Regions from separate parts of the Sphingopyxis sp. SCN 67-31 genome, predicted to be linked through region 2. Evidence: predicted binding sites of a transcription regulator. Region 2 holds the regulator's gene; each other region holds the start of a gene.
The links. The regulator LexA, encoded in region 2, represses DNA repair genes until DNA is damaged. The targets are predictions, from matches to a motif close to GTTCCNCNCTTGTTCT.
Positions count from the first base shown of each region.

Region 1: the regulator LexA is predicted to act here: its motif matches at 2,936-2,951, upstream of uvrA (excinuclease ABC subunit UvrA).
Region 3: the regulator LexA is predicted to act here: its motif matches at 3,704-3,719, upstream of ABS88_RS17895 (ATP-dependent helicase).
Region 4: the regulator LexA is predicted to act here: its motif matches at 4,281-4,296, upstream of ABS88_RS04785 (ImuA family protein).

Region 1 covers NZ_MEFH01000077.1:23,194-31,077, reverse strand. Annotated here, with positions in the region: gene uvrA (excinuclease ABC subunit UvrA) at 1-2,924, opposite strand, end outside; gene ABS88_RS16360 (M13 family metallopeptidase) at 3,104-5,209, shown strand; gene ABS88_RS16355 (hypothetical protein) at 5,324-5,731, shown strand; gene ABS88_RS16350 (LytR/AlgR family response regulator transcription factor) at 5,930-6,664, opposite strand; gene ABS88_RS16345 (sensor histidine kinase) at 6,664-7,836, opposite strand.
Region 2 covers NZ_MEFH01000054.1:67,252-75,135, forward strand. Annotated here, with positions in the region: gene ABS88_RS08490 (anthranilate synthase component II) at 1-411, shown strand, start outside; gene trpD (anthranilate phosphoribosyltransferase) at 408-1,406, shown strand; gene trpC (indole-3-glycerol phosphate synthase TrpC) at 1,438-2,223, shown strand; gene lexA (transcriptional repressor LexA) at 2,323-2,997, shown strand; gene ABS88_RS08510 (ComEC/Rec2 family competence protein) at 2,951-5,059, opposite strand; gene gltX (glutamate--tRNA ligase) at 5,179-6,648, shown strand; gene ABS88_RS08520 (citrate synthase) at 6,688-7,884, shown strand, end outside.
Region 3 covers NZ_MEFH01000087.1:8,696-16,579, reverse strand. Annotated here, with positions in the region: gene ABS88_RS17900 (aspartyl/asparaginyl beta-hydroxylase domain-containing protein) at 1-1,030, opposite strand, end outside; gene ABS88_RS17895 (ATP-dependent helicase) at 1,388-3,700, opposite strand; gene ABS88_RS17890 (MFS transporter) at 3,856-5,124, shown strand; gene rsmD (16S rRNA (guanine(966)-N(2))-methyltransferase RsmD) at 5,132-5,674, opposite strand; gene ABS88_RS17880 (pseudouridine synthase) at 5,677-6,507, opposite strand; gene ABS88_RS17875 (response regulator) at 6,665-7,102, shown strand; gene ABS88_RS17870 (AmpG family muropeptide MFS transporter) at 7,229-7,884, shown strand, end outside.
Region 4 covers NZ_MEFH01000031.1:131-7,920, reverse strand. Annotated here, with positions in the region: gene ABS88_RS04815 (endonuclease/exonuclease/phosphatase family protein) at 334-1,239, opposite strand; gene ABS88_RS04810 (HU family DNA-binding protein) at 1,379-1,654, shown strand; gene ABS88_RS04805 (SOS response-associated peptidase family protein) at 1,904-2,368, opposite strand; gene ABS88_RS04800 (SOS response-associated peptidase family protein) at 2,472-3,089, shown strand; gene ABS88_RS04795 (DUF1810 domain-containing protein) at 3,086-3,523, shown strand; gene ABS88_RS04790 (cytochrome b) at 3,536-4,093, opposite strand; gene ABS88_RS04785 (ImuA family protein) at 4,315-5,103, shown strand; gene ABS88_RS04780 (DUF6504 family protein) at 5,009-6,814, shown strand; partial or broken gene ABS88_RS04775 (PHP domain-containing protein) at 6,811-7,790, shown strand, end outside.

The DNA of each region.
Region 1 (7,884 bases), on a different contig from region 2:
TGTTCGGGCGTGCCCGCGGCGACGATCTCGCCGCCCTTGACGCCGCCTTCGGGGCCGAGGTCGACGATCCAGTCGGCGGTCTTGATGACGTCGAGATTATGCTCGATCACCACGACGCTGTTGCCCTGATCGACCAGCGCCTGCAGCACCTCGAGCAGCTTGCGGACATCCTCGAAATGCAGCCCCGTCGTCGGCTCGTCGAGGATGTAGAGCGTCTGCCCGGTCGAGCGCCGCGACAATTCCTTCGCCAGCTTCACCCGCTGCGCCTCGCCGCCCGACAGCGTCGTCGCCTGCTGCCCGACCTTGATATAGCCGAGGCCGACGCGGACGAGCATCGCCATCTTGTCGCGGATCGCGGGCACCGCCTTGAAGAATTTCGCCGCATCCTCGACCGTCATGTCGAGCACGTCGGCGATGCTCTTGCCCTTGAACTTCACCTCCAGCGTTTCGCGATTGTAGCGTTTGCCGCCGCACGTTTCGCACGTCACATAGACGTCGGGCAGGAAATGCATCTCGATCTTGATCAGCCCGTCGCCGGTGCAGGTCTCGCAACGCCCGCCCTTGACGTTGAAGCTGAAGCGGCCGGGCTTGTAGCCGCGCGCCTGCGCCTCCGGTAGCCCCGCGAACCAGTCGCGGATCACGGTGAAGGCGCCGGTATAGGTCGCGGGGTTCGAGCGCGGGGTGCGGCCGATCGGCGACTGGTCGATGTCGATCACCTTGTCGCAATGTTCGAGCCCCGACAGGCTGTCGTGCGGTCCGGCGACCATGCGCGCGCCGTTCAGCGTGCGCGCCGCGCTGGCGTAGAGCGTGTCGATGACGAGGCTCGACTTGCCGCTGCCCGACAGCCCGGTGACGCAGGTGAAGGTGCCGAGCGGAATCTTCGCGGTGACGTTCCGCAGATTGTTCGCGCGCGCGCCCTTCAGCACCAGGTCGAAGCCGTTGCCGGGGCGGCGATGCGGCGGCACCTCGATCCGGCGCGCGCCGGTCAGATAGGCGGCGGTCAGGCTCTTCTCGTTCGCCAGCACCTGTTCCAGCGTGCCCTCGGCGACCACCTCGCCGCCATGAACGCCGGCGCCGGGGCCCATGTCGACGATATGGTCGGCGGTGCGGATCGCATCCTCGTCATGCTCGACGACGATCACCGTGTTGCCGAGGTTGCGCAGCCGCTTGAGCGTCGCGAGCAACCGGTCGTTGTCGCGCTGGTGGAGGCCGATCGACGGTTCGTCGAGGACGTAGAGGACGCCCGACAGCCCGCTGCCGATCTGGCTGGCGAGGCGGATGCGCTGGCTTTCGCCGCCCGACAGCGTGCCGCTGGTGCGGTTGAGGTTGAGATAGTCGAGCCCGACATTGTTGAGGAAGCCGAGCCGCTCGTTGATCTCCTTGAGGATGGCCTTGGCGATCTGCTTCTGCTGCGCGTTCAATTTCTCTTCGAGCGTGCCGAACCAGTGGAGGGCGTCTGCAACCGACCGCCGCGCCGACTGGCTGATGTCCTCGCCCGCGATCTTCACCGCGAGCGGTTCGGGGCGCAGGCGCGCGCCGTGGCAGGTCTCGCACGGCTGCGCGGTCTGATATTTGCCGAGTTCCTCGCGCGTCCACGCGCTTTCGGTCTGGAGCATGCGGCGGTTGAGGTTTCCGATCACCCCCTCGAACGGCTTGTGCGTGGTATAGGTGCGCTTGCCGTCCCGGAAGGTCAGTTCGACCGGCTTGCCGCCGCTGCCGTAGAGGATGACGAGCTGCACCTCGCCGGGCAGGTCCTGCCACGGCGTTTCGAGGCTGAACCCATAGGCTTTGCCGAGGCTTTCGAGCACCTGCATATAATAAGGGGAGGGCGGGTTCGATTTCGCCCACGGCACCACCGCGCCCTTCTTGAGGCTGAGCGCGTGGTTGGGGACGACAAGGTCGGGATCGAATTCGAGCCGCTCGCCCAACCCGTCGCATGCGGGGCAGGCGCCCTGCGGCGCGTTGAAGCTGAACAGGCGCGGTTCGATCTCGGCGATGGTGAAGCCCGAGACCGGGCAGGCGAATTTCTCGGAAAAGATGATGCGGTTCGACGGTATCCCAACATTCTTCATTCCCGTTCGCCCTGAGCTTGTCGAAGGGCCGCCCTGTTCTTCGGAGGACGGTGCTTCGACAAGCTCAGCACGAACGGACGAACTGGAATCCGTAGTCTTACCATTAGACGACAGCGCCTCCGCCACCGTCGTGTCCGCCAGATCGACATAGGCCAGCCCCTCGGCCAGCTTCAGCGCCGTCTCGAAGCTGTCGGCGAGCCGCGTCTCGATGCCCTCGCGCACCGCGATGCGATCGACGACGACCTCGATGTCATGCTTGTATTTCTTGTCGAGCGCGGGGGCATCCTCGATCGCGTGGAATTCGCCGTCGATGCGGACGCGGGTGAAGCCTTCCTTCTGCCACTGCGCCAGTTCCTTGCGATATTCGCCCTTGCGGCCCCGCACGACGGGGGCGAGCAGATAGGCGCGCGTGCCTTCGGGCAATTCCATTACGCGGTCGACCATCTGGCTGACCGTCTGCGCGCTGATCGGCTCGCCGGTGGCGGGCGAATAGGGGATGCCGACGCGCGCCCATAACAGGCGCATATAGTCGTAAATCTCGGTGACGGTCGCGACGGTCGAGCGCGGGTTGCGGCTCGTCGTCTTCTGCTCGATGCTGATCGCCGGCGACAGACCGTCGATATGTTCGACGTCGGGTTTCTGCATCATCTCGAGGAATTGGCGCGCATAGGCGGACAGGCTCTCGACATAGCGCCGCTGCCCCTCGGCATAGATGGTGTCGAAGGCGAGGCTGGACTTGCCCGACCCGGAAAGGCCGGTGATGACGATCAGGCTGTCGCGCGGCAGGTCGACGTCGACGCCCTTGAGATTATGCTCGCGCGCGCCGCGCACCGAAATGTGGGTGAGACTCATGGGAGGGGTGTGTTCCAGATTTGTTCTCGACGCGCAAGAGGCGAGCGTCGCCTCTTAAATAGGAAGCACGAAGGTGGCCCGCAATGCGACGATCGACGCGAACTTTCCACCAACCCGCCGAACCCTTCGACCAATGTTCGCCCGCTCGCTTGACCCCCTGCCGCCAAGGGCGAACAAGCATGGCATATCCGCCGTCCGACCGCGACGGCGTGCGAAACGGGGAGAAGAAGATGAAGTCGATCCACATGGGGGCGGCGATGCTGGCGATGGCCGCGATGCTGGCGGGGATGCCGGCGCCGGCGCGCGATACGACGGCGTCTGCCGCAGCGGCAGATGCGGACGCGGCGTCGCTTCGGGCGCTGACCTTCGGGGCGTGGGGCGTCGACCTGTCGGCGCGCGATCCGTCGGTGAAGCCGGGCGACGATTTCGACCGATATGCCAACGGCGGCTGGTCCGCGCGCACCGAGATTCCGGCCGACCAGCCGTCGGCGGGGGTCGATTACGACGTCTATAATCTGACCCAGCGCCAGCTCCGCCAACTGGTGACGGGCGCACCGGCGATCAGCCAGCTCGGTGGCCTCTACCAGAGTTTCATGGACGAAGCGCGGGTCGAGGCACTGGGCAGCAAACCGCTGATGGTCGACATCGCCAGGGTGCGGGCGATCGGGGACAAGAGCGCGATGGCGCGCTTCATGGGGCAATCGCAGGGCGCCTTCGGTTTCAGCGTCGTTTCCGGCGAGCCCTATGCCGACTCGGCCGATCCGACGACGAACGTGCTGTGGCTCGGCCAGAGCGGATTGGGGCTGCCCGACCGCGAATATTATCTGTCGGACGATTTCCAGGCGCAGCGCGATGCCTATCGCGCCTATATCGTGCGGACGATGACGATGATCGGCGATCCGGCGCCCGAAAAGGCGGCGGATGCGATCCTGGCGTTCGAAACCGGAATCGCCCGGGCGAGCTGGCCGATCGCCGACCGCCGCGACCTCGGCAAGATCAACAATCCGATGTCGTCCGACGAACTGGCCGCCTATGCGCCCGGACTCGACTGGGCGGCCTGGTTCGCCGGCGCCGGGATCGCGCCTCAGAAGCGCATCATCGTCAACGAAAACACCGCCGTTCGCGACATCGCTGCTCTCTATGCGAAGACGCCGCTCGACACGATCAAGGCGTGGCAGCAGTTCCACGTCGCCGACAATGCGGCGAACTATCTGTCGAAGGACTGGGTCGACAGCCGGTTCGAATTCACCAAGGCGATGAGCGGTGTCGCGGAGTTGCGGCCGCGCTGGAAACGGGGCCTGCGGCTCGTCGACGGCAGCCTCGGCGAACTGGTCGGCGAAACCTATGCCCACGCCTATTTCCCGCCGAGCGCCAAGGCGGAAATGGAGAAGCTCGTCGCGAATCTGAAGCTGGCGATGGCCGACCGCATCCGCGCCAACGACTGGATGGCGCCCGCGACAAAGGAGGCGGCGCTCGCCAAGCTCGCACGGATGGACGTGATGGTCGGCTACCCCGACAAGTGGCGCGACTATTCGGGACTGAAGATCGATCCTGCCGACCTCTATGGCAACGTCGAACGCAGCGCCGCTTTCGAATATGCCTATCTGCTATCCGACCTCGGCAAGCCGGTCGATCGCAAGAAATGGGCGATGAACCCGCAGGAAGTGAACGCCTATAACGGCGGGCTGGAAAACAAGATCGTCTTTCCCGCCGGCATTCTTCAGGCGCCCTTCTTCAGCGAGTCCGTCGACGACGCGGTCAACTATGGCGCGATCGGGGCGGTGATCGGGCACGAGATCGTGCACGGCTTCGACGACCAGGGACGCAAGATCGATGCCGAAGGCGCGGTGCGCGACTGGTGGACCGCCGAGGACGCCGCGCGCTTCGAGGCGCAGGCGAAAGGGTTCGGCGCGCAATATGCGACCTATGAGGCGGCACCGGGCGCCTTCATCAATCCCGAACTGACGATGGGAGAGAATATCGCCGACCTGGGCGGGCTGGAGATCGCCTATGATGCCTACCACCGCTCGTTGGGCGGCAAGGAGGCACCGGTCATCGACGGGCTGACCGGCGACCAGCGCTTCTTCCTCGCTTTCGCGCAGGCGTGGCGCAACAAGGCGCGCGACGATGCGATCAAGCAGCAGGTGGCGAGCGACGAACACAGCCCGTCACGCTGGCGCATCATCGGGCCGCTGCGCAACGTCGATGCCTGGTACAAGGCGTTCGATGTGCCGGCGGATGCAAAATATTATCTGAAGCCAGAGGCGCGGACACGGATCTGGTAGGTCGCGAACGGCGTGCCTATAGCGGCCGTCCGAACCCGGGCCGTCTGGGAACGGCTTCGCGGCGAAGGCGTTTGCACGGCAAGCAATCGCCGTTGCCGTGAAGGAGAAACTTCGATGACCAGGATGCTATTGGCCGCGACCGCCGCGCTGGCGCTGTTCGGAGCCGGGCAGGCTACTGCCCAGACCGAACCCGACGCCGCCGACACGGCCGCTGCCGTCCAGACCAAACCCGACGGCACGACACCGGAAGAGCGTGCGAATACCGCGCGGCTCAACGCGGAACAGGCGGCGCGGGCGAAGGCCGAGAATGTCACCTATGAGCAGGAGGTCGCTGCCGCCGCTGCGCAGGAACAGGCGGAGCAGGAGAAATACGCCGCCGAAACCGCGGCCTACGAGGCGGAGAAGGCCCGCGTCGCGGCGATGGGCGCCGAGGAACGGATGCAGTGGGAAGCCGATGTCGCGGCCTGCAAGGCCGGTGACACCACGCGTTGCGCGCATCCATTGCCCGAACCGCAGCGCTGACATGAGGCGCTGATACGGACGCCGTTGGTCGATCGTCGGGCGACTTTCGTCGGCCCGTCGACCGGCCACAGGAGTCGATCGAAAGCGGGCCGAGAATCGCCGCATCGCGCGGCATGATGCGGATGTGGAACACGGAGGCGACGGTCTACCCCGGTCCGGGCCTGCGTGTTCCGCTTCATACCGGTGGCTATGGCAGGATCACCGCCCCTGCATGATCGCCTTGACGTCGTGCAGGTAAGTGCGGCCGATGCGATGCAGCCCGCCTTCGCCCAGATCGACGCTCCACGCGCCGTCGCCATGATGTTTGAGCCCGACGATGCCGCCGCGGCGGACCATCTTCGATCGGTGGATGCGGATGAACTGTTCGGGATTCATCCGTTCTTCGAGCGATTTGATCGTCTGGTGGATCAGCCAACTCCGGTTGCCGACATGCAGGCGCATATAATCGCGCTCGGCTTCGATCAGGTCGACCTGCCCGGCGTCGATACGCAGCATCTCGCCGCGGTTCTGGACCCAGAATTCGTTGATCCATCGGCTTTTGATGTCGTGGCTGTGGTCGGTCTGGCGCCATTCGCGTACGCGCGCGATCGCGCGAGCCAGCCGGTCGGGAGACACGGGCTTGAGCAGATAGTCGACCGCCGCGACATCGAAGGCCGCGACCGCATAACGGTCGAAGGCGGTGACGAAAACCACGGCCGGCGGGTTGTCGAGCTTGTCGATCGCCGCCGCGACCTCGATGCCATTGAGGTCCGGCATCGCGATGTCGCACAGCACGAGGTCGGGCGCGAGCGCTCCGACCATGCGCAGCGCAGAGGCGCCGTCACCCGCGGTGCCGACGAGTGCGATGCCGTCCTGCTGCCCCGCGAGAATCTGCAGCCGCTCGATCGCGAGCGGCTCGTCGTCGACGATCAGGGTGCGCAGCGTCGGCGGCATCAGCATCCGTCCCGCGCCAGCGGCAGCCAGAGTGAGACGTAGAAGCCGCCCTTGCCGGACCGCCCCCACTCGCACCCCGCGACGGGTCCATAGCGCGTGATCAGCCGCTCGCGCACGTTGCCGAGGCCAAGGCCGATCCCCGGATCGGGCGCGGGCGCCGCGGGGTCGACGTCATTCTCGACCCGCAGGATCAGCAGACCGTAGTCGCTCGACACGGTGACGCGGATGCCGATGCGGCCCTTGCTGGGCGCGACGCCATATTTGATCGCATTTTCGATGACGGGCTGCAGGATCAGGACCGGGACGCACGCATTGCCGAGCGCGTCGGGCACGTCGACCGCGACCTGCAGCCGGTCGGGGAAACGCGCCTGTTCGATGTCGAGATAGAGACGCTGGAGGGCGATCTCCTCGTCGAGGCTGACCAATTGTTCGGGGTCGACCTCGAGACTCGACCGCAGGAAGGAGGAGAGGTTCATGATCATCGCCTCCGCCTCGCTCTGCGAACCGCGCATGACGAGCGTCGACAAGGAATTGAGCGTGTTGAACAGGAAATGCGGGTTGACCTGATAGTGCAGCGCGCGAAGCTGCGCATTCTTCGCCTCGAGGCGATAGGCGTTGGCGCGCCGTTCGACCGCGCGCATCTCGTTCGCGTAGCCGAGCGCGACGTAGAGCGCGGCCCACACCGCGAAGAAGAAATACCAGCGGATCGAACTGTCGAGGATGAGCACCAGTTCCCAGGCGATCGGATATTTGTCGTGCAGATCCTCGATGATCTTGGCCGTCTCGTCCGACGGAAACCAATAGAAGAAGACGAGCATGTTGATGCTCGCATAAAGGGCGACGAGCGGCACCGCCGCCCCCATCGCGACGGCGAGCCGCGCGCCGAAGCTGCGCGGCTGGACACGCTGGAGAAGTTGATAGAGCAGGAAGGTGCAGAGGATTCCGGCGACCACGACGATGCCGCGTTGGTTGATGAAGGACCATTGCCCCGGCGCGCCGGTCAGCGCCGAAAGCCCCGTCGTGATCAGGAAATAGAGCAGCCACATCGCGATGATCGACCCGATGGCGACGCGCGGGTTGACGCGCGCGTCGGACGCACGCCAGTCGGGCGCTGCCGCAAGCATGCGCGCGCGCTGCTCGCGCATCGGGTCGGGGTGGCGGTCGCGGTTCATGGCGCCGGTCTAGCCGTAAAGGCGGGGACGAGGCCAGCGGGCTTCGAA
Region 2 (7,884 bases):
ATCAGCCTCGATCTCGTCGCCGCCTGCGCCGATGCGGCACGGCCGCTGCTCGGCGTATGCCTCGGTCATCAGGCGATCGGCCAGCATTTCGGCGGCACGGTGCAGCGCGGTCACCTGATGCACGGCAAGACCTCGCCGGTGTGCCACGACGGCACCGGGCTGTTCGCCGGCCTGCCCTCGCCGCTCACCGCGACGCGCTATCACAGCCTCGAAGTGGTCGACATTCCCGCCGCGCTCGCGATCAATGCGACGAGCGACGATGGCGCGGTGATGGGCTTTCGCCATGTCGAACTGCCGATCCACGGCGTGCAGTTCCACCCCGAGAGCATCGCCACCGAGCACGGCCACGCGATGCTCGCCAATTTCATGCGGCTGGCGGGGCTGCCGGTCGCCGAGCGGCAGGCGGCATGAGCCGCTTCGGCCCCTTTCCCGACCCCGCCCGCTTCCTCGAACCCGACGAGGCGGCGCATGCCTTCGCAACGATGCTCGACGGCGGCGGCCGCGACGAGGAGGTGGCCGGCTTCCTCTCCGCGCTTTCGGATCGCGGCGAGACGATGATCGAGATCGCCGCCGCGGCGCAGGCGATGCGCGAGCGGCTGATCCCGATCCAGGCGCCCGCGGGCGCGATCGACGTCTGCGGCACCGGCGGTGACGGCCACCACACGCTCAACGTCTCGACCGCGGTGTCGATCGTCGTCGCGGCGTGCGAGGTTCCCGTCGCAAAGCACGGGAATCGCGCCGCTTCCTCGAAATCCGGCGCGGCCGACACGCTCGAGGCGCTCGGGCTCGACATGGAGCGCGCCGGGCGGATGGCGGAGGCGCAGCTCGCCGACCTCGGCATCTGTTTCCTCTTTGCCGCCAACCATCATCCGGCGATGAAGCGCATCCAGCCGATCCGTCAGGCGCTGGCGCGCCGCACCATCTTCAACCTGATGGGGCCGCTCGCCAATCCGGCGCGCGTGACGCGCCAGCTCATCGGCATCGCGCGCCCCGCCTATGTTCCGGTCTATGCCGAAGCGCTGCACCGGCTCGGCACCGACCATTCGCGCGTCATTTCGGGCGACGAAGGGCTCGACGAGCTGTCGCTCGCGGGCGGTAACGAGGTGGCGGTGGTGACGCCCGACGGCGTGCAGATGCAGCGCAGCACCGCGGCCGACGCCGGTCTGCCCTCGCATCCGATCGCTGCGATCCGCGGCGGCGACGCCAGCTATAATGCCAGGGCCTTGCGCGACCTGCTGCGGGGCGAGCACGGCGCCTATCGCGACGCGGTGCTCTACAACGCCGCCGAGGCGCTTGTCGTCGCGGGCGCGGTCGACAGCCTCGTCGACGGGGTCGAGGAAGCCGCCGAGGCGATCGACAAGGGGCTTGCCAACGCGCTGCTCGATTGCTGGATCGCCTACCGATGAATGACGCCCAGCGCCCGGAAAAGCATTCCATATGAACAAATTGACCGAAATCCTCGCCACCAAGGCCGAAGAGGTCGCCGAGCGCCGCAAGAGCCGATCGGTGACGCAGCTTGATGCGATCGACGCGGGCGCGGTGCGTGGCTTCGCGGCGGCTCTCGAGGCGAAGATCGCGGCGGGCGGCTTCGGCCTGATCGCCGAAATCAAAAAAGCTTCGCCTTCCAAGGGCCTGATCCGCAAGGATTTCAATCCGGCGGACCATGCGCGCGCTTATGAAGCCGGCGGCGCGGCGTGCCTGTCGGTGCTCACCGACGCGCCGTGGTTCCAGGGGCATGAGGAATTTCTGATCGCCGCGCGCACCGCCTGCAACCTGCCGGTGCTGCGCAAGGATTTCATGATCGACCCGTGGCAGGTCGCCGAAGCGCGCTCGATCGGCGCCGACGCGATCCTGATCATCGTCGCCGCCCTCGACGACGGGCCGATGCGCGAGATCGAGGCGGCCGCCCTCGAACGCGGCATGGACGTGCTGGTCGAAGTGCACGACGAGGCCGAGCTCGACCGCGCACTCACCCACCTCCGATCGCGCCTGATCGGCGTCAACAACCGCGATCTTCGTACCTTCGAGACCGACCTTGCCGTCACCGAACGGCTTGCGAAGCGCGTTCCACCGGGCACGTTGCTCGTCGGCGAAAGCGGCATCGCCGCCCATGCCGACTGCCAGCGCCTCGCCAGGAGCGGCGTCCATGCCTTTCTGGTCGGCGAAAGCCTGATGCGGCAGGCGGACGTAACCGTAGCGACGCGGACGTTGCTGGAGGGCTGACGGCGTCCACGGCTCAAGCCGCTCCGTCATCGCTTGACAAGTTCCGCTCTGTTCCACTATCGTTCTCTATATGTCCATTGACAGCATGGAGACCGAGAGATGTTGACCGCGAAGCAGCACGAACTGCTCCACTTCATCCAGCAGCGCCTCGACGCGAGCGGAATTTCGCCTTCGTTCGAGGAGATGAAGGATGCGCTCGGGCTCAAGTCGAAATCGGGCATCCACCGGCTGATCAGCGCACTCGAGGAGCGGGGCTTCCTGCGCCGCCTGCCCAATCGCGCCCGCGCGCTGGAAGTGCTCAAGCTGCCCGAGGCGGCGAAGGCGCCGGCGCGCGACACCGTCGTGCCGCTGCGCAAGCCGGCGCCGGCGTTGAAGCCGATCGCCGCCAACGACATCATCGAGGTCCCGCTGCACGGCCGCATCGCCGCCGGCGTGCCGATTGAGGCGTTCGAGGATCACAACCAGCTTTCGGTTCCCGCCGCGCTGCTTGGCGCGGGCGAGCATTATGCGCTCGAAGTGTCGGGCGATTCGATGGTCGAAGCGGGGATTCTCGACGGCGACTATGCGCTGATCCAGAAGGCGAACACCGCGCGCGAAGGCGATATCGTCGTCGCGCTCGTCGACGGACAGGATGCGACGCTCAAATATTTCCGCCGCGAAGGGCCGATGATCCGGCTCGATCCCGCGAACAGCGCCTATGAACCGCAGCGCTACGAGGCCGAGCGCGTCATCGTGCAGGGCCGCCTGTCGGGATTGCTTCGTCGTTACCACTGACCTGTTGCGGTCGCCGCCACGGATGCGCGTCGCCGGCGCGCAGCGCGGTGGCGACATGCGGTCGCTCGCCCAGATAGAGCGCAAGACCGCCGCTCGCTTCCAGACTGTCGCGGTCGATCGTCAGCCAGCGCCCGATGCATTCGCGTGGCAGCCAGCGGTCGCTGATCACCACGTCGGCCGCGGCGCAGGCGGCGGCCATGGCGCGGCCATCGATGCGGTCGCGGCCACGCGCGGCGAGGATGATGCGCCGTGTCGCGCCCTGCCCCTGCCGCCAGCGGCAGAAATCGGCGTTGCATTCGACATGGTCGAGATCGGCGAGCGCGGTGAAGGGGACGTCGATCCCTGCCGCTTCGGCCATCGAATCGCGGATATAGTCCCCCGCCCGCGCGCGTAGCAGCGCATAGCCGCCGCCGGGAACGGCCGCGGCGATGTGGCGTCCGTCGCCGGAGATCAGCAGGTCGGGACGCGGCTGCGCGAGCAGGATGGCGGCCCCCGCCAGCAGCGGCGCCACCCCGGCGAGCCGCCAGCGCGTCTGCCACAGCAGCAGCCACAGGCCGCCGAACAGCGCAAGCGCGAAACCGCCCGGCGGAAAGCTGGGCAGCGTCGCGACGGCTCCCGGCGCCGAAGCGACCCGGTGGGCGAGCGCGATCAGCAACCGCAGCGCCTGTTCGGCGACCCACCAGAAGGGCGCGCCGAGCCCGACGCCGTCGAACAGCAGCGCCAGCGCCTCCATCGGCATGATGACGAAGGTCGTCAGCGGGATCGCGACGATATTGGCGAGCGCGCCGTAAAGCCCCGCCTTGTGGAAATGGAACAGCGCGATCGGCGCCAGCGCGACCTCGACGACCAGCCCCGTCAGTAGCAATCCCGCCGCGGCGCGCAGCAGACGAAGCGCCGTGCCTTCGTCGCGCCGCGCCAGGAACGTGCGCATCCAGCGGCTTTCGTGCAATGCGATGATCGCCGTCACCGCGGCGAAGCTGAGCTGGAAGCTGGGTCCGGCGAGTGCTTCGGGGCGCCACAGCAGCACGAGCAGCGCACCCGCCGCGACGAGGCGCAGCGTGATCGCCTCGCGCCCCATCAGGAAGGCGGCGAGCACGAGCAGCGCCGCGATCAACGAACGCAGCGTCGGCACTTCCGCTCCGGCAAGCCAGGTATAGCCCGCCCCGGCCAGCGCCGCCGCGGCGGCGGCCAGCGGCAACACATGCCCCGCCAGCGCGAGGCGCCGGCTCAGCCCGAGCAGCCGCATCGCGAGCAGCATCACGAAACCGATCACCGCGGTCACGTGCAGGCCGCTGATCGACAGCAGGTGCGCAAGCCCGCTGCGGCGCATCGCCTCGTCATCCGTCTCGGCGATCGCGCCACGGTCGCCGGTGACGAGCGCCGCGGCGACACCGCCGGGCGATCCCGGCACCGCGGTGTGGATATGTGCGCTGAGCCGCGCGCGCAGCGGCTGGCGTCGCTCGCCCGCTCCGGGCGCGCGCGCGACCTCTCCCAGCACCGTCCCGACCGCACCGATGCCGTCGAACCAGGCGCGCTGGGCGAAGTCGTAGCCGCCGGGCAGGTTGGCCGCCGGCGGCGGCATCAGCCGCGCGCGCAGGCCGATCGACTCGCCGGGCGCGATCCCCGCCGCGCGCTCGCCGCTCAGCGTCAGCCGGACCCGCGGCGGCAGGTCGGCGCGCCCGTGCGGCCGCACGATCATCCGCACCGTGCCGCGCGCCGGCAGCGGTTCGACGCTTTCGACCACCGCCGAAAATTCGGTCGTAGCCGGATAGGCGAGCACCGGCGCCGCGACCCACGCGGCGCGCGCCCAGATCAGCAGCAGCCCCGCAGCCATCGTGGCGCAGGCGATCGCAAGGCTGCGCCCGGTCCGCCGCTGCCAGCCGATCAGCAAGCCGCCGCAGACGCCCCCGCCGAGAAGGAACAGCGTTCCGATCCACTGCGCGCGCGCCGGCGCCGCGAACCACAAGCCGATCCCCGCCGACAGCGCGACCGGCAGCCACAGTCCCAACCGCTCGCGCTCGCGGTCGAGCCGGTCCTCCAGCCACGCGAAGGCGCGCCGCAACGCGGCGGCCGCGCTTTCCCCAATGGGCGTTTGAAGCCTCCTTGTCGCCATGCTAGGGGCTGCCCCGACATCGTCCCCGGTCCCCGCCCGGGGCCGCAAGGTGAGTGAAAGAGGCCAGAGTGGCAACCGAAAACAAGACCGATCCCGCCGAAGCGACCGGCACCGACGTGGTGACGCGCTTCGCGCCCTCCCCGACCGGCTTCCTCCATATCGGCGGCGCGCGCACCGCGCTGTTCAACTGGCTGTTCGCGCGGCACCATGGCGGCAAGTTCCTGCTCCGCATCGAAGACACCGACCGCGCGCGGTCGACCGAGGCCGCGATCGACGCGATCCTCGACGGGATGCGCTGGCTCGACCTCGACTGGGACGGCGACGCCGTCTTCCAGTTCGCGCGCGCCGGCCGCCATGCAGAGGTCGCGCAGGAACTGCTCGCGAAGGGCGCGGCCTATCGCTGCTATCTGACGCAGGACGAGCTGGCCGCGATGCGCGCCGAGGCGCAGGAGAAGCGCGTCCCCTTCCGCGTCCGCAGCCCATGGCGCGACCGCGACGACGGCGATCCCGCCGCGCCGCACGTCATCCGCCTGCGCGCGCCGCAGGACGGCGCGGCGACGATCCGCGACCGCGTCCAGGGCGAGGTCACCGTCCAGAATGCCGAACTCGACGATTTCATCCTGCTGCGCAGCGACGGCACGCCGACCTATATGCTGAGCGTCGTCGTCGACGATAACGACATGGGCGTCACCCACGTCATCCGCGGCGACGACCATCTCAACAACGCCTTCCGCCAGCGGGCGCTGATCCACGCGATGGCCGAATCTCACGAGAATTGGCGCGAGCCGGTCTATGCGCATGTGCCGCTGATCCACGGCGCCGACGGCGCCAAGCTGTCGAAACGGCACGGCGCGCTGGGCGTCGATGCCTATCGCGACGAACTCGGCTACCTGCCCGAAGCGGTGAACAATTATCTGCTCCGTCTCGGCTGGGGACACGGCGATGCGGAGATCATCAGCCGCGAACAGGCGATCGAGTGGTTCAATCTCGCGCATGTCGGCCGCTCGCCGTCGCGCTTCGATTTCAAGAAGCTCGAGAATCTGAACGGCCATTATATCCGCGAGGCCGACGACGCGCGGCTCGCCGGCCTTGTCGCGCCGCGCGTCGAGCGGCGCATCGGGCGACCGCTGGACGATGCCGAGCACGCGGTGCTGGTGCGGGCGATGGATGCGCTCAAGCCGCGCGCCAAAACGCTGGACGAGATCGCCGAAGGCGCGCTCTTCCTGTTCGAGACGCTGCCGCTGCAAGTGGACGAGAAGGCCGCGGGGCTGCTAAGAGATGCGCCCGAAGGCCTGCTCGCCGATGCCACCGAAAGGCTGCGCGCCCTGACCGGCTGGAACGCCGAAGATATCGAGGCGGCGGTCCGCGAGACGAGCGAGTCGGCCGGAGTCGGGCTCGGCAAGCTGGCCCAGCCGCTGCGTGCCGCGCTGACCGGACGGTCGGTATCGCCGGGAATTTTCGACGTCCTGCTGCTGCTGGGACGCGATGCGAGCCTGGCACGACTTGACGCAGCGCACAATTTTCCGGCAGGGGCGTAGCCGCAACGGCTCCCGCCCTTACAGATCAGGGGAAGAACAATGACCGACATCGCAAAAATCACCCTGGGCGACAAGACCGTCGAAGATCCGGTGCTGAAGGGCACGGTGGGTCCCGATGTCGTCGACATCCGCAAATTCTATGCCCAGACCGGCGCCTTCACCTACGATCCGGGCTTCACTTCGACCGCGAGCTGCGAATCGAAGATCACCTATATCGACGGCGACGAGGGCGTGCTGCTCCACCGCGGCTATGCGATCGGCGAGCTCGCCGAGCATTCGAGCTTCATGGAGGTCGCCTACCTGCTGCTCAACGGCGAGCTGCCGACCGCCGGCGAACTGGAAAAGTTCGACAACACCATCACCCGCCACACGATGCTGCACGAACAGCTCGCGACCTTCTATCGCGGTTTCCGGCGCGACGCCCACCCGATGGCGATCATGTGCGGCGTCGTCGGCGCGCTGTCGGCCTTCTATCACGATTCGACCGAGATCCACGATCCGCACCAGCGCATGGTCGCCAGCCACCGGCTGATCGCGAAGATGCCGACGATCGCGGCGATGGCCTATAAATATGCGGTCGGCCAGCCCTTCGTCTATCCGCGCAACGACCTCGGCTACACCCACAATTTCCTGCGCATGACCTTCGGCGTCCCGGCCGAGGATTATGAGGTCGATCCGGCGGTGGTGCGCGCGCTCGACCGCATCTTCATCCTCCACGCCGACCACGAACAGAATGCCTCGACCTCGACCGTGCGCCTCGCCGGCTCGTCGGGCGCAAATCCCTTTGCCTGCATCGCGGCGGGCATCGCCTGCCTATGGGGCCCGGCGCATGGCGGCGCCAACGAGGCCGCGCTCAACATGCTGCGCGAGATCGGCCGCCCCGAGCGTATCCCCGAATATATTGCGCGTGCGAAGGACAAGGACGATCCGTTCCGCCTGATGGGCTTCGGCCACCGCGTCTACAAGAACTACGACCCGCGCGCGACCGTGATGCAAAAGACGGTGCGCGAGGTGTTCGCGGCACTGAACGTCAGCGATCCGGTGTTCGACGTCGCGTTGCAGCTCGAGGAAATGGCGCTTAGCGACGATTATTTCGTCGAGAAGAAGCTGTTCCCCAACGTCGATTTCTATTCGGGCGTGATCCTGTCGGCGATCGGTTTCCCGACGACGATGTTCACCGTGCTGTTCGCGCTCGCCCGCACCGTCGGCTGGGTCGCGCAGTGGAACGAGATGATC
Region 3 (7,884 bases), on a different contig from region 2:
CGATCGCCGTGAAGATTCGCGCGAGCTGTTCGCGCTCGTCGGCATCGATATCGGGCCGCCAGACCTCGAACAGCAGCACCGTGCGGTCGCTCGTGCCGCGATTCCACGCCTCATGCTCGAAACTGTCGTCGAAGATCAGCAGTTCGCCTTCGCGCCATGCGCGCGTTTCGGCGCCGACCCGAATCGCGCAATCTTCCGGCACGATCAGCGGCAGGTGGCAGATCAGCCGTGTGTTGAGCAGCCCGTGATGCGGCTGGATATGCGTGCCGGGGGTGAGGCGGGAGAAGAGGGCGATCGGCGCGCGTTCCGGAATGACCGGTTGCGGCGCCGCTTCGAGCGCCGCCAGCGTCCGCGGGCACAGCAGGTCCATGCCGTCGACGATCCGGCCGCTCTGCCACAGCCAGGCCGCGCCCCAGTCGGGTTTGTCGAGCAGCGGATTGTTCGGCGGCGGTCGGTCGGGATGCGCGGTCACATAGGGCGCGAAGCGGTCGCCGGCATCGGCGATGAGCGCTTCCAGCTCGCCGCGAATCGCCGCCGTTTCGGCCTCGATCGCAGGCACCCAGTCGAATTCCTCGCGATCGAAGAAGGCCCGCTGCGCCAGGCCGGGAAAATAGAACATCGCTGGTTGCTGGAGGTAGAGCGCATGCTCGCCCGTCAGCAGGCGCAGCGCTTCGGCGACCCGCGGCGGCGCGCTGGCGGCCGAAATTCCTGCATCGCGCAACTCGGTCGCCAGATGTGCCGCAAGCATCTTCTCGCTTTCGGCGATGAATTCCTGGCCGCGGATCAGGCCGGCGTGCAGCGAGGACGGCACGTTGGGCATGATCGCCGCCGTGCTCAGCGCCAGCCGGTAGAAACTGCATGCGGCACGCGAGTCGTCGCGCCGCCGCTTGGCCTCCGCCATGGCGAGCAGCGCCAGGATATTGCCCCGGTCGGCGCGGATCGCGCCTTCGAGCGCCGCCATCTCGCCGGCATCGTCGCCGCGCTGAAACGCCGCGCGCGCCTGTCCCATCCAGTCCCCACCCTGCGTCATGACCCCGGCATAGCGCGGCGCGGCGTGTTTGCAACAAGGCTGGTGGAGCGATCGCGGGCGCCGCGCGTCGCGTCGGAGAATGCCGGTCGTTCGATCGGTATCGGGGCTTTCCTGCATTATCCGGCCGTGCCAGCCCGATTCTCCGGCTCTTTTGCCCGTTCGCCCGCATGTGTTCGGCTGCCGGCGCTCTCCTCAGAGCGGGATGACATCGACTGGAACCGTCATTGCGAGCGGCGAAGCCGCGCGGCAATCCAGAGTGGCGGTAACGGCCCTGGATTGCTTCGCTTCGCTCGCAATGACGAAGTGTCGATCCAATACATGAAGGACGGAACGTCCCCCATCGTCCCGCCCACGCCCTCAGGCGGCGCGGACGAAGCCGTCGAGGACCCGCTTGGTGCCCGCCTGCTCGAATTCGACCTCCAGCTTGTTGCCGTCAACGTCGATGATCCGACCGTAACCGAATTTCTCGTGAAACACGCGCATGCCGATCGCCAGGTCGGCGCGCGGCTTCGCGCCGACCGAGGCGGCGGGGGCGCCTTCGCTCGGCGCAGGGGCCCGGGTGATGGTCGAGGACGCGGCCAGCGCGCGCTGCCATGCCGGGCCGCGGGTCGCCGTGCGTGCCGGGCTCTGCGTCGCGACATGCGCGAACGGGTCGCCTTGCGCCGACCAGTTGGCGCGCCAAAGCGACGCGCCGCCGCCGAAGCTGTTCTTGCTGTCGACGAACTCGGGCGGAATCTCCGCGATGAAGCGGCTCGGAATGCTGCTCATCCACTGGCCGTAGATGCGGCGGTTGGCGGCGTGATAGATGCTCGCGCGCTGCCGGGCGCGGGTGATCGCGACATAGGCGAGGCGGCGCTCCTCCTCCAGGCTCGCGGTGCCGCCCTCGTCCATCGCGCGCTGCGACGGAAAGACGCCGTCTTCCCATCCGGCGAGGAAGACATGATCGAATTCGAGGCCTTTCGCGGCGTGGATCGTCATGATGGTGACGGTCTCCGTCTGGTCGTCGTTGTCGCGGTCCATGACGAGGCTGACATGCTCGAGGAAGGCTTCAAGCGAATCATATTCCTCCATCGCGCGGACGAGTTCGGAGAGGTTCTCGAGGCGCCCCGCCGCTTCGGCGCTGCGGTCGGCCTGAAGCATCGCGGTGTAGCCCGATTCGTCGAGGATCAGCTGGGTCAGCTCGGGGTGCGGCAGGTCGTTCGCCTTCGCCTGCCAGCTGCGCATCATCGCGACGAAGTTCGCGAGCTGGCGGCGCGCCTGCGGGGTCAGCTCGTCGGTCTCGGTGATCCGCGCCGCGGCATGGAACAGCGGCGTGCGCTCGATCCGGGCGAACTGGTGGATGCGCGACACCGCCTTGTCGCCGAGCCCGCGCTTCGGCACGTTGACGATCCGTTCGAAGGCCAGGTCGTCGGCGCTCGACTGGACGAGGCGCAGATAGGCGAGCGCGTCGCGAATCTCCGCGCGTTCGTAGAAGCGGTAGCCGCCGACGATGCGGTAGGGGAGGCCGATGGCGATGAAGCGATCCTCGAACTCGCGGGTCTGGAACTGCGCGCGGACGAGGATGGCGGCGCGGTCGAGGCTGGTGCCGCGGCGCTGGAGGTCTTCGAGCTCCTCGCCGATCCGCCGCGCTTCCTCGGGGCCGTCCCAGACGCCGACCACCCGGACCTTGTCGCCCGCGTCGAGATCGGTCCACAGCGTCTTGCCGAGCCGCCCCGAATTCTGGGCGATCAGCGCCGAGGCGGCGGCAAGGATCTGCGGGGTCGAGCGGTAATTCTGTTCGAGGCGGATCACGGTCGCGCCGGGGAAATCCTTTTCGAAACGCAGGATGTTCGCCACCTCGGCGCCGCGCCACGAATAGATCGACTGGTCGTCGTCGCCGACGCAGCAGATGTTCTTGCGCGCCTGCGCGAGAAGGCGGAGCCAGAGATACTGGCTGGCGTTGGTGTCCTGATATTCGTCGACGAGGATATATTTGAAGCGCTGCTGATACTGTTCGAGCACGTCGCGGTGCGTCTTCAATATCACCAGCATGTGGAGCAGCAGGTCGCCGAAATCGCAGGCGTTCAGCGTCTTGAGCCGCGCCTGATAAAGGGCATAGAAATGCTGCCCCTTGCCATCGGCATAGGCTTCGCGGTCCGCGGCGTCGAGGTCGGGCGGGGTCAGGCCGCGGTTCTTCCACTTGTCGATCAGCCCCGCGAGCTGGCGCGCCGGCCAGCGCTTCTCGTCGAGCCCTTCGGTCTGGATGAGCTGCTTGAGAACGCGAAGCTGGTCGTCGGTGTCGAGGATGGTGAAATTGCTCTGCAGTCCCACCAGTTCGGCGTGACGGCGCAGCATCTTCGCCGCGATGCTGTGAAAGGTGCCGAGCCACGGCATCCCCTCGACCGCGTCGCCGATCATCCGGCCGATGCGCTCGCGCATCTCGCGCGCCGCCTTGTTGGTGAAGGTGACGGCCAGGATTTCGGACGGCCACGCGCGCCGCGTCGCGATGATGTGCGCCAGCCGCGCCGTCAGCGCCGCCGTCTTGCCGGTGCCTGCCCCTGCGAGCATCAGCACCGGGCCTTCGGTGGTCAGCACCGCCTGCCGCTGCGGGCCGTTCAGCCCCTGCAGATAGGGCGGGTCCGATGGGTGCGGCGGGGGAAGATCGGGCGGGGAGGCTGGGCGGCTGTTCACGCGCGAACGATTAGGGAACGGCGCCGATGCTGTCCAGTGCAAGGCGGCGGGACGCGGCGGCGCTGCGCGGCGGACGGTCTTTGGTCTTGCGCCGGAGCGCATGATCCGTTCAAAGCGACCCGCCATCACGAAGGGAAGGGGCGCCGCCCGTGGATCTGACACCCTATCGCGCGCAGGCGCGCATCCTGACCGCGAGCCTCGTCGGGACCGCGGTCGAATTCTACGATTTCTACATCTACGGCACCGCCGCGGCGCTGGTGTTCGGGCCGCTGTTCTTTCCATCCGAATCACCCTCGGCGCAGTTGATGCTGAGCTTCATGAGCTTCGGGCTCGCTTTCCTGGCGCGGCCCGTCGGGGCGATCGTCTTCGGCCATTACGGCGACCGCATCGGCCGCAAGTCGACGCTCGTCGCCTCGCTGATGCTGATGGGCGCCTCGACGCTGCTGATCGCGTTCCTGCCGACCTATGCGATGGTCGGCTGGGTCGCGCCGCTGCTGCTGTGCATCCTGCGTTTCGGGCAGGGGTTCGGGCTCGGCGGCGAGTGGGGCGGGGCGGCGCTGCTGGCGGTCGAGAATGCGCCGCCGGGCTGGCGTGCGCGCTTCGGCATGTTTCCGCAGCTCGGCGCGCCGGTCGGCTTCATCGCCGCCAACGGCCTGTTCCTGCTGCTCGGCCTGTGGCTCAGCGATGCGGAGTTCGCGGCGTGGGGCTGGCGCATCCCCTTTCTCGTCTCGGCGGTGCTCGTCGGGCTCGGGCTCTGGGTGCGGCTCAAGATCGGTGAGACGCCGGCCTTCGCCGACGCACTGGAAAGGCAGGCGCCCGTCGCGGTGCCGCTGGGCGAGCTGTTCCGCCGCCACCTCGTCCCGACGCTCGCGGGCACTTTCGCGGTCGTCGCCTGCTTCGCGATCTTCTATCTCGCGACCAGCTTCGCGCTGGCCCACGGGACGACGGCGCTCGGCTATCCGAAGGAGCAGTTCCTGCTGATCCAGCTCGGCGCGATCCTCTTCATGGCGGTGGGGATCGTCTATGCCGGCTACCGGAGCGACGCGGTCAGCGCGCAGCGGGTGCTGACCTGGGGGTGCGGCGCGACGATCCTGATCGGGCTGCTGTTCGGGCCGTCGCTGGCGTCGCAATCGTGGCCGCTCATCTTCCTCGGGCTCGCGGCATCGCTGTTCGTCATGGGGCTGGTCTATGGCCCGCTCGGCAGCTGGCTGACCGCGCTGTTCCCCGTCGAGGTGCGCTACACCGGCGCGTCCGTCGCCTTCAACGTCGGCGGCATATTGGGCGGCGCGCTGGCGCCGATCATCGCGCAGGCGCTCGGCGACTGGGGCGGGACGCAGGTCGTCGGCCTCTATCTGGCGCTGGCCGGGGTCGTCAGCTGGATCGGGCTGCTGATGGTGCGCCGGCAGGGCGCCGCCGCCGGCTGAACGATGGTCAGGCGCGGCGCAGCAGGGTCAGCTTCGCCTTGCCGACGCGGCGCTCCGCCTCGATTCCGAAGCCGGGGACATCGACCGCTTCCCGGTCGGCGGTCTCGATCGAAACCCAGCTGTCGGGGCCGGCCCAGCCGAGGCGGGCCAGCTTGTCGAGCGCGACGCTGCCGGCGCCGGTGCCATAGGGCGCGTCGAACAGCAGCAGGTCGCAGGCGCGCGGCGCGGGACCGAGGGAAAGGACCGATCCGGCGCGAATCTCGGCGCGCTGCCCCGCACCCAGTGTCGCGAGGTTTTTCCGCAGCGCGTCGAGCGCGTCCCTGTCCTGCTCGCCGAACAGGCAGTGCGCGGCGCCGCGCGACAGCGCCTCGATGCCGAGCGCGCCCGAACCCGCGAACAGGTCGGCGACGTGCAGCCCCTCGAAACTGCCGAGGCGGCTCGCGAGCATCGAGAACAGCGTCTCGCGCGTGCGGTCCGCAGTCGGCCGCGTCGCGTCGTTCCGGGGCGCGAGCAGCTTGCGGCCGCGCCACTCGCCGGCGATCACCCGCATCCTCAGCCCATCCGCCGGCGAAACTGGAACAGCGCGTCGCGCGGCACGATCTCGACCGCCCCGCTGTCGAGCCCGTCGAGGGAGAAGGCGCCGTAGCGCGTCCGGATCAGCCGGCTGACCTGCAAGCTCAGATGTTCGAGCACGCGGCGCACCTCGCGGTTCTTGCCCTCGGTCAGCGTCAGTTCGATCCACTGGTTGCGCCCGGTGCGGCGTTCGAGGTTGGCGTCGATCTTTCCATAGCGGATGCCGTCGATGGTGATGCCGAGCGCCAGTTCCTCGAGCTGCGCCTGGCTGATCTCGCCAAAGGCGCGCGCGCGATAGCTGCGTTCGACCCCGCTCGAGGGCAGTTCGAGCTGGCGCTTGAATTCGCCGTCGTTGGTCAGCAGCAGCAGCCCCTCGGTGTTATAGTCGAGCCGCCCCACCGGCATCAGCCGCGGCAGGCCTTTGGGCAGGATGTCGTAGATCGTCTTGCGGCCCTTGGGGTCGCGCGCGGCGGTGAGGCAGCCCGCCGGCTTGTGGAAGCGATAGAGGCGTGTCGAGACCGGCTTCGCGACCGGATTGCCGTCGACCGTCAGGCCTTCGAGCGAGGAGAGCAGCGGCGCGGGCTGCGCGATCGCCTGGCCGTTCAGCGCGATGCGGCCTTCCTCGATCATCCGCTCGACGTCGCGGCGCGAGCCGACTCCGGCGCGGGCGAGCAGCTTGGCGATCCGTTGCGGCCCCTCTTCCTCGCGTTCGGCGGTGGCAGGGGGGCGGGGTTGCGCGGAACGCGCGGCGCGGCGGCCGCGCGGTGCGGCGGGCTGAGGGGCGGAGCGGGGCGGTCGGCGTGTCGTCATCGGAACGCAAGCGGCTTTCATGGCGTTGAGGGGGGAAGGAAACTGTGGCCTTGTGGTCACGCTCATAGCCGGAAACGCATCGCTTCGTCGATGGCATGCCGAAGCGATATTGCAGGACGGGCGAGAGCGCGCCATGGCGCCATCGAAGGGAGTTTTCATGCTCTTTGCGTCCCGCCCGTCGTGCATCAAGCGCCTGCTGATCGTCGAAGACGATCCGCTGATCGCGTTCGACAACGAACGGACGCTGAAACACGCGGGCTACGACGTCGTCGCGACGGTCGATTCGGGCGAGGCTGCGGTGCAGGTGCTGGCGATCGACCGGGTCGACGCGCTCGTCCTCGATCTGAATCTCGCGGGCCACATGACGGGGCGCGAGGTCGCCCGGATTGCGCGCGATCGCGGCATTGCGGTGCTGCTCGTCACCGGCCTGCCGCCCGAGGATGCCGCCGAGATCGCGCTCGCCTGCCTCGCCAAGCCGCACGCCGCCGCTGCGCTGATCGGCGCGCTGCGCGCGATCGAGACGATGATCTGCCAGAAGAAGAAGCCGCGCAAGATCAGCGGGCTTCAGACCTATTGGCGGCCCGAGGCAGCCTGAGGCGACCGGCCGCCGCCACGATCCGTCGGACCGCCAAATCACCGCTTCCAATTTGGCGCCAAGGCTTTAGGCCTCTGGCTTGAAGCGAGAGATGCCGCCGCGTCGGCATGTGAGGGAGGGCGCGCGATGCAACTCGGTCTGGATAGCCTGGTATTGGTCGCAGTGCTGTTGGCCGTTGTCGGCCTCGCTTATCTCGTTCCGAGTTTTGCGCCTTACCGCAAGCCGATGCCGATCGTCGCCTTTTTGCTGGGTATTTCGAGCGGTTTTCCTTTGACACTGCTGTTGGGTACAATGGCATTCTGGTTGTCGAAGGTCGGAATCGAAAAATCGACGATCGGCTTCGCAATCGGCCTGACCACGCCCTACACGTTGAAATTCCTTTGGGCCCCTTTGGTCGATAAATTGCCCATCCCGGTCCTGACCCGCCTTTTTGGACAGCGGCGAAGCTGGCTGTTCCTGATTCAGATGCTGTTGGTCGTCGCGATCTGGCAATTGGGGGCGAGTAATCCGACCAACGACAATCTGGCGCCGTTCGCGATCTGGGCGATCATCGTCGCTTTTCTGTCGGCCACACAGGACATTGTCATCGACGCCTATCGTATCGAGATTTTGAGCGATGCCGAGTTGCCCCACGGCACGGCAATGAACCAGTTCGGCTATCGCACCGGCAATCTGATCGCCGGGGTCGGCACGATCGCGCTGGCTTCTCCCGAAGGATTTGGGCTGGGTTGGGCAGCGGCTTACGCCTTTACCGGGCTTGCGGTGCTGCCTGCCGTGGTCGG
Region 4 (7,790 bases), on a different contig from region 2:
GCAAGCGCACCGCCCGACCCGCGTCCCGATTCTCCGCCGACCGGCCCCAAGCAAGTTCCGGAGCAGGTTCCCCTTCCTGATGACGACGGTAGGGAAAGTGTCGAGGATGTACCCGAAGCGGAATGATTGGCGGGCATAGCGCGTCGCCTGTTGCAGAGCGAAGCGCCGATCCAGCGAGCAGAAATGGTAAGCCCCGCTACATCTCTGCAGCGGGGCTTCCCTAGATTGCATCCGAAGATGCGATCAAATTCTGCCATTCTTTCGTCTGGACAGTTAAGTGAAACGTGCCGGGCGCGCGATGGTTCCGTGGGCTCTTCGAGGCCCGGGATTTTTCTAGCGCCGCAGCGTGACCGCGATCGGGCAATGGTCCGAATAATGCTTCTCGCCGGTCGCATAGCGCGTCTCGCTGAACCCCGTCCGGTCGGCGGCGGCGCGCCGGTCGAGCACGATATGATCGATGAAACTGTCGTAACGCGGATCGCAGGCCGGGGGCTGGCCCGCGTCGGCGAGCGTCAGGTCGGCGTTGGCCGGATCACCATCGTCGATTTCGGTCCAGATCGCGTCGCCGGGAAGCGCGAGCCGGCGGTTCCAGTCGCCCAGCACCGCGAAGCGCTCGGGCCCGGCGGCGGCCGCGTCGATCCAGGCTTCGAGCGCCGGAATCTGGTCCTGGAATATGGGGCAGGCCTTCGCCTCGCTCCCGGAGAAGCAGCCTGACTTGAGGTGGATGCCGAGAAGGCGGATCGGTGTGCGGCCCTCGGGGCGGAGCGTGATGTCGACGCCCGAGCGAAGCTGCTCGTTGTCGCGCATCAGCGACGTCACATCGGCATGGCGATCGAAGGCCATGTCCTTGCGGATCGCGAAACCGACAGCCTGGCGGATCACCGCCTGCGACGGGAACTTGCCTCCGCAGGTGCCGCCCGGCGCGCCCTTCCGCGCTTCCATGATCACGACATATTTGGCGGGGTCGAAGACCCGCGCTGCGGCGGTCTCATTCTCGGCCTCCTGAAAGGCGATCACATCGGCGTCGAGGTCGTCGACGATGCGGCGCATCGCAGCATAGTCGCCATCATCCCTGGGGTTGCAGCCCTCGCCGTTCCGCTCGGCGAGAAATTCCAGGTTCCAGCTCCCGAGCTTGAGCGGTTTCGATGGAACGGACGGGTTTGCGGGTGCGGAGGTCGCGGGCGAGCAGGCGGCAGCCAGCAGGAGCAGGGCGGATGCGATGAGGCGGTGGGGAAGCATCCGCCGCTACTGCCGCACGCCGCCACCGAGTGCAACTCGCCGTGCCGCGCCCTGGCGCGGCGCAGATGGCGCCGATCCGTCCGCGGCGCTATAGCGCCCGCCCGGCCGGGATCCTTCCGGCCGCTCAAGGAGATGATTTATGAACCACGCCGAACTGTCGGACAGCGTCGCAACCGCACTTGGAGTGAGCAAGGCCGATGCGAAGAAGGCTGTCGATGCCGTTTTCGCCGCGATCACCGACGCCGCCGCCAAGGGCGACGAAGTCTCGGTGAACGGCTTCGGCAAGTTCAAGGTCAAGGAATCGGCCGCGCGCGAAGGCCGCAATCCCTCGACCGGCGAAACCATCCAGATTGCGGCTTCGAAGAAGCTGACCTTCGGCGCCGCGAAGGCCGTCAAGGATCGTCTGAACGGCTGAGCCGGTACGTCCCGCCGGCGTGCCCGGCGGGACGGCCGCGCGGCGGCATGTCGGGCGCGGCATCTGATGAGCGCGCTCTGGCCTCGCAGGCTCGGCCAGGGGGCGCACTTTTGTTTTGGCCGCGCGGCACACTCGGCTCGCTATCCTTGCGGGGCGGCGGCTAGGCACGGGCGCGCATCGCACGCCGCCCCGCTGCGGGCTCGCCAAGAGTGCGCTTGTGCGGGCCCTGCGGGCCGACGACATCCTGATCTAGAGCGGAAGCTCCGCCTGTTTGCGCAAAGGCTCAACGAACAGCGTATGACGCGGCGGCTCTTCGAACAAAAGCTCGTTCGGCAGCGTGCCGTCGAGCCAATGGTTCGCATCGCGGCGCCGGATGATCACGCCGTGACGCGATTGATAGGGAATGACGTCGGCGCCAGCCGGGATGGTGAGGATACGGTAGGACAAGGGCCAATCGGCGAGTGGCGGGTCCCAGATCGCGGCAAGATAGAAGAAATTGCCGCTGTCGAGCGTCACCCGGTAGCGGTGATCGCCGGTTCCCATGCGGAACTCGGACGCCGGGATCAGGCAGCGGCGCGCCGGGAAGGCGCGGCCCTCGGCGCGCACGAAACGATAATTGATCCCGTCGCTAAACCGCGGGTCGGAACCCCAAACCGCTTTGACCATTTCGATCTCGGTCATATTGTCGGGATTGCGCCGGACGAGCGTTTGCACGCCTCCGCTCGGGGCGTCGGGATCGAAAGGGGTTGGCGCGATACCCATATGTGGAACATAATGGGAACGATGTTGAGTCGCAAGGGCGAGGGGACCGACGCGCATGTGCAATGATTATCGGCTCGAGGTAGACATCGCGTCGATCGCCGAGGACTTCGACAACCTCCAGATCAAGATCGATATGCCCGAGGGCGCACCGAACGTGCCGGCGCGCGAGGATGTCCGCATCACCGATACCGCGCCGATCGTGAAGAGCAGCGACGGCGCCGCCGCCGGATCGCTCGTCAACCGGCGCTGGAGCTGGCCCGGACAGGGCGGCAAACCGGTCTATAATGTGCGCTCGGAGCGCCGCGATCTCGGCATGCATCGATGCCTCGTCCTCTGCGACGGTTTCTATGAGTTCACCGATCCCACCGACCCCGCGCAAAAGCGGCTCGACAAGTGGCTGTTCACGCTGAAGGACCATCGCTGGTTCTGCATGGCCGGTGTGTGGCGCGACAGCCATGTCGGCGAAGCCTTCAGCCTCCTGACCATGGACGCCGGTCCCGACATCGCACCCTATCACCATCGCCAGATCATTCCGCTCGCGCGTGATCAATGGGCCGCCTGGCTCGATCCGCGCGTTCCGGCCGAGGACATATTGAAATGGCTTCCCGAAGGCAGCCTCGAGGTGACGCAGGTATATGGCAAGCCCCCCGCACAAGGCGCTCTTGCCTTATGACAAACGAAGAGGGGCTCGACCTGTTCGTGACGGCGCAGGAGCAAATATACCTGCGCGCGCTCGGCGAGATTCGCCGCGGCAAGAAGAGCTCGCACTGGATGTGGTTCATATTCCCGCAGCTCGCGGGCCTTGGCCGAAGCGCGACGTCGAAGCTCTACGGTCTCGCGGGAGCCGATGAGGCGCGGGCCTATCTGGCCCATCCGCTTCTCGGCGCGCGCTATGCCGAATGCGTCGAGGCAATCCAGGACCTGCCCGCAAGCGACCCCGTGGCGGTCTTCGGCGAGGTCGACGCCGTCAAGCTGCGTTCGTCGCTGACGTTGTTCGAGGCCGTGAGCCGGCGGCCGCTCTTCTCCGCCGCGCTCATCCGCTGGTTCGGCGGCGAGCGCGATGAGCGCACCCTGGGCCTGCTCAGCCGCGACGACAGCATGCCGTGACGCCGACGCGTGTCAGCCGCGCGGATTGCGAAACAGCGGCAGCATCCGGTGGAGCACTTCGTCCTTGTCGAAAAAATGATGCTTGAGCGCGCCGAGAACATGCAGCGCAAGCACGACGTAAATGGCCTTCACCATCAGCTTGTGTATGTCGCCGAGCTCTTCGACGAGATCCTCGTTCAGCGGTAGCGGAAGATTGGGCGCGGGCACGGCGCCGTAAAGCGGCACTTCAGGCGCCCCGCCCGCCGACGCTGCGGCCCAGCCGAGAAGCGGGGCGCCGATCATCAGCACATAGAAGAGGACATGGGTCGTGCGCGCGAGCATCCGTTCCCATGACGGCATGCCGCCGGGGAAGGCCGGCCAGGGATGGCCGAAGCGCCAACCGAGCCGGATAATGCTAAGCGCGAGGATCGTGATCCCGACCGATTTGTGCAGCTGATAATAGCCAAGTTTCTCGCTGTCCGAGGCGTCCTCCATCCAGCCGCCAAAGGTGGCATTGGCGATGATCAGGATGGCGATCGTCCAGTGTAGAACGATCGAGACGGTGGAATAGCGGCTGTGATTCTCACGCATGATTCGCCTCGCAATAGGTCCGTCACCGGTCTTCCAATGCTTTGGCGGCGATCCTCGTTCCGTCAGCGGGACGCAGCCGTCACGATCATGAGCCCAATTTGTTTCGCTTTTACAGAGGCCGGGCGGAAGGCGCACACCGATTCACGGCGGTTCGTCGCGGCCCGCTTGACGCGCCCTTTGACTCGGTGGAACATAAAGGGAACATTTGAGTCGATATTCCCATGAGCACGACGCCCCAATCTGCACCTCGGCCAAGTGCCAGAGATATCGACGTGCTTCGCGCGGCGGTGGCGCGTGTAGCCGCCTCGCGCGGGCCGGTCCTGCCGTTCGGCGTCGGGCCGGTCGATCATCTTCTCGCTGGCGGCGGGCTCGATGGCGCAGGCCTGCACGAGGTCGCGGGCGCCTCGGCAAGCTGGAGCGACGACGCTGCGGCAACGCTCTTCGCGGCGGGAATCGCGTCGCGCTTCGCGGCGGCGCCCGACGTGTCGGCGCTCTGGGCGCTGACGCGGTTCGATCTCTATGCCCCCGGTCTCGAACAGGCGGGGCTCGGTCCGGACCGCGTGCTCTATGCTCAAGGCAGGACCGACAAGGAACTGCTGGCACTGTGCGAGGACGCGCTGCGCGACGGTTCGCTCGCCTGCGTGGTTGCCGAAGTGAAAGCGGCCGATCAGACCGCGACGCGCCGGCTGCAACTGGCCGCATCCGAGGGCCACACGCCGATGATCCTCTATCGCCGGTACCGGCGTTACGGCCAATGCCCGCTCGCCGATCCGTCGCTCGCGATGACCCGCTGGCGCATCGGCACCTTGTCGTCGGGCCGCCTCGCCTCGCCCGGTGTCGGGCGCGGGCGCTGGAATGTCGAGCTGGTCCGGCAGCGCGGCGGGCCGCCTTTTTCCCTCGAACTGGAGGCGTGCGATGACCAGGGTCGCCTCGCTCTTCCTGCCGCAACTGCCGATCGAGCGGTTGCGCCGGGCAGAACGGACACCGTCGCATTCGGGCACGCCGCCTGATCGGGCGCGGGCTGGTCCGCGCTTCCCCGAGCCTGTCGACGACAATCCCGGCACCTGTTCGGTGCCGCGCGGCGGCGGCTGGCGTCCGGGCGCGCGCTGGGCGCAAGGCACGCACTCCGGCGGGCCGTCGCTCGACGCCCTCCCGGCGCACCAGCGACCGACGATGCGCGAGCTGGGACGGCGGAGCGAAGCTGCCGCACCGGTGTTCCGGGCGTTGCGCTCGGACGACGGGACGTCGGGCGGGATCGCTGCGCCGCTGCCGCCGCTCTGGGGCCTCCGTCCGACGATCGTCGTCGCGCGAACCGGCCAGCGCGACGTCGTGACCGCCGCCTGTCCGGCGGCGCTCGATCTCGGTCTCGTGCCCGGCATGGCGGCCGCCCATGCCCGCGCGCTGGTCTCCGATCTCGACATACTCGATGCCGCACCCGACGCCGATCGCGCGTGGCTCGATCGCCTTGCGCTCCACGCCGCCCGCTGCTGGACGCCGACGGCGGCAGTGTCGGGCACCGACGGGCTGTGGCTCGACCTGTCGGGCACGACGCATCTCTTCGGCGGCGAAGAGCGTTTCGCGGCGCGTCTGCTCGGTTTTCTGCGGCGCCTCGGCTTCACCGCGCGTGTCGCGATCGCCGGTACGCCGGGCGCCGCGCACGCGCTCGCGCGCGATGGCGGCGCGGGCGTGCGGATCTTGCCGGAAGGAGGCGAGAGCGAGGCGCTGGCGCCTTTGCCGCTGGCGGCGCTCCGGCTGGCGCCGGAGGCGCTCGCCGCGGCGGCGCGCTTCGGGATCGAGCGGATCGCCGATCTTTATCCGATGCCGCGCGGGCCCTTGGCCCGGCGGCTCGGGCGCGGCGCGGTCGAGCGGCTCGACCAGGCGCGAGGGTTCGTACCTGAGCCGATCGTTCCGGTCGTGCCGTTCGACATGCCCGAGGCGCGCCGTTCCTTGCTCGAGCCGATCGGGACCGCCGAGGCGATCGAGCAGGTCATCGCCGACCTGCTCGGCGATCTCGTGCTCGCGCTGCGCGAGCGCAGTCTCGGCGTGCGGAGCCTCGTCTTGCGCTGCGACCGGCTCGACATGGGCGCACAGTTCGTCACCGTCGGGACGGCGCGGGCGACGCGCGATGCGAAACATCTGCTGCGCCTGTTCAGGCTCCGGATCGACCGGATCGAGCCGGGGCTCGGGATCGAGACGATGGTTCTCGCGGCGCCGCAGGTCGAAGCGCTGGCGCCCGAGGCGATCGCCGCCGCCCTCGACACGGCACGCCAGGCGCCCGACCTCGCTCCGCTCGTCGATGCGCTGGCCGGCCGCGCCGGCGATGCCGCGCTGTTCCGCCTGTCCGCGATCGAAAGCGATGTCCCCGAGCGCGCGATCGTGCGCGCCGGGCCTTTGGTCAAGCCCGCCGGCTGGCCCGTCTGGCCGCGGCCGATCCGGATGCTCGCGCGGCCCGAGGCGCTGTCGGGCGTCGTCGCCTTGCTTCCCGACCATCCGCCGCGCCGCTTCGCGTGGCGCGGGCGGAGCTATGCGGTGGTCGCAGGCGATGGCCCCGAGCGGATCCATGGCGAATGGTGGCGCCGCCCAGGTGAGATGTGGGCGGTTCGCGACTATTTCCGGGTCGAGGCGACAAGCGGCGAGCGCTTCTGGCTCTTCCGCCGCGGCGACGCGATCACCGACAAGACGGGTGACCTCAGCTGGTACATGCATGGCGTGTTCGGATGACGGACCCCGTTACGACCTATGTCGAACTCTACGCCACGAGCCATTTTTCCTTTCTGCGGGGGGCCTCTTCGCCCGAGGAATTGTTCGCGACCGCCGCTGCCCTCGGCCATTCGGCCCTCGGGCTTTGCGACCGGGGCAGTGTCGCCGGCATGGTGCGCGGCCTGTCTGGACAGGAAGCAACCGGCGTCCGGCTGATCGCGGGGACGCGCGTCGACCTCCGCGACGGTCGCTCGATCCTCCTCTATCCGACCGATCGCGCGGCCTGGTCGCGGCTGACCCGGCTGCTTTCCTTGGGGAAGGCGCGCGGCGGCAAGGGCAATTGCTGGCTCGACTGGCCCGACGTCGCGGCCGCGGCCGAGGGCCTCGTCGCGATCCTCCTGACCGGTGAAGCCGACGAGCGGGCGCGGCTCGATCTCGCCGAGCTCAGCGGCGCCTTCGGCCCGCGCGCCTTTCTCGCGCTCGCGCTGCACCGCCGGCCCGGCGATTTCGCGCGGCTTCGCGCGCTCGATGCGCTGGCGCAGGAAGTGGGGGTACGGAGCGTCGCGCTCGGCGACATCCTCTACCATGCGCCCGAACGGCGCCCGCTGCAGGACGTGCTGACCGCGATCCGCGAGAAGACGACGGTCGATGCACTCGGGTTCAAACGCGAACGCTTCATGGACCGGGCGTTGAAGAGCCCGGCCGAGATGGAAAGGCGCTTCGCGCTCTTCCCCGACGCGATCGCGGCGACCGCCGACATCGCGGCAGCCTGCCGCTTCGACCTTGGCGAGATCCGCTACCAATATCCCTACGAGCAGGTGATGGAGGGCCGCACCGCGCAAGAGGCGTTAGCGGCGTTGACCGAGGAAGGTGCGAACCGGATGTTTCCGGGCGGCGTGCCGCCTGCCTATCGGAAACAGATCGCGCATGAGCTGCGCCTGATCGGCGAGCTCGGCTACGCGCCCTATTTCCTGACCGTCAATTCGATCGTCGCCGA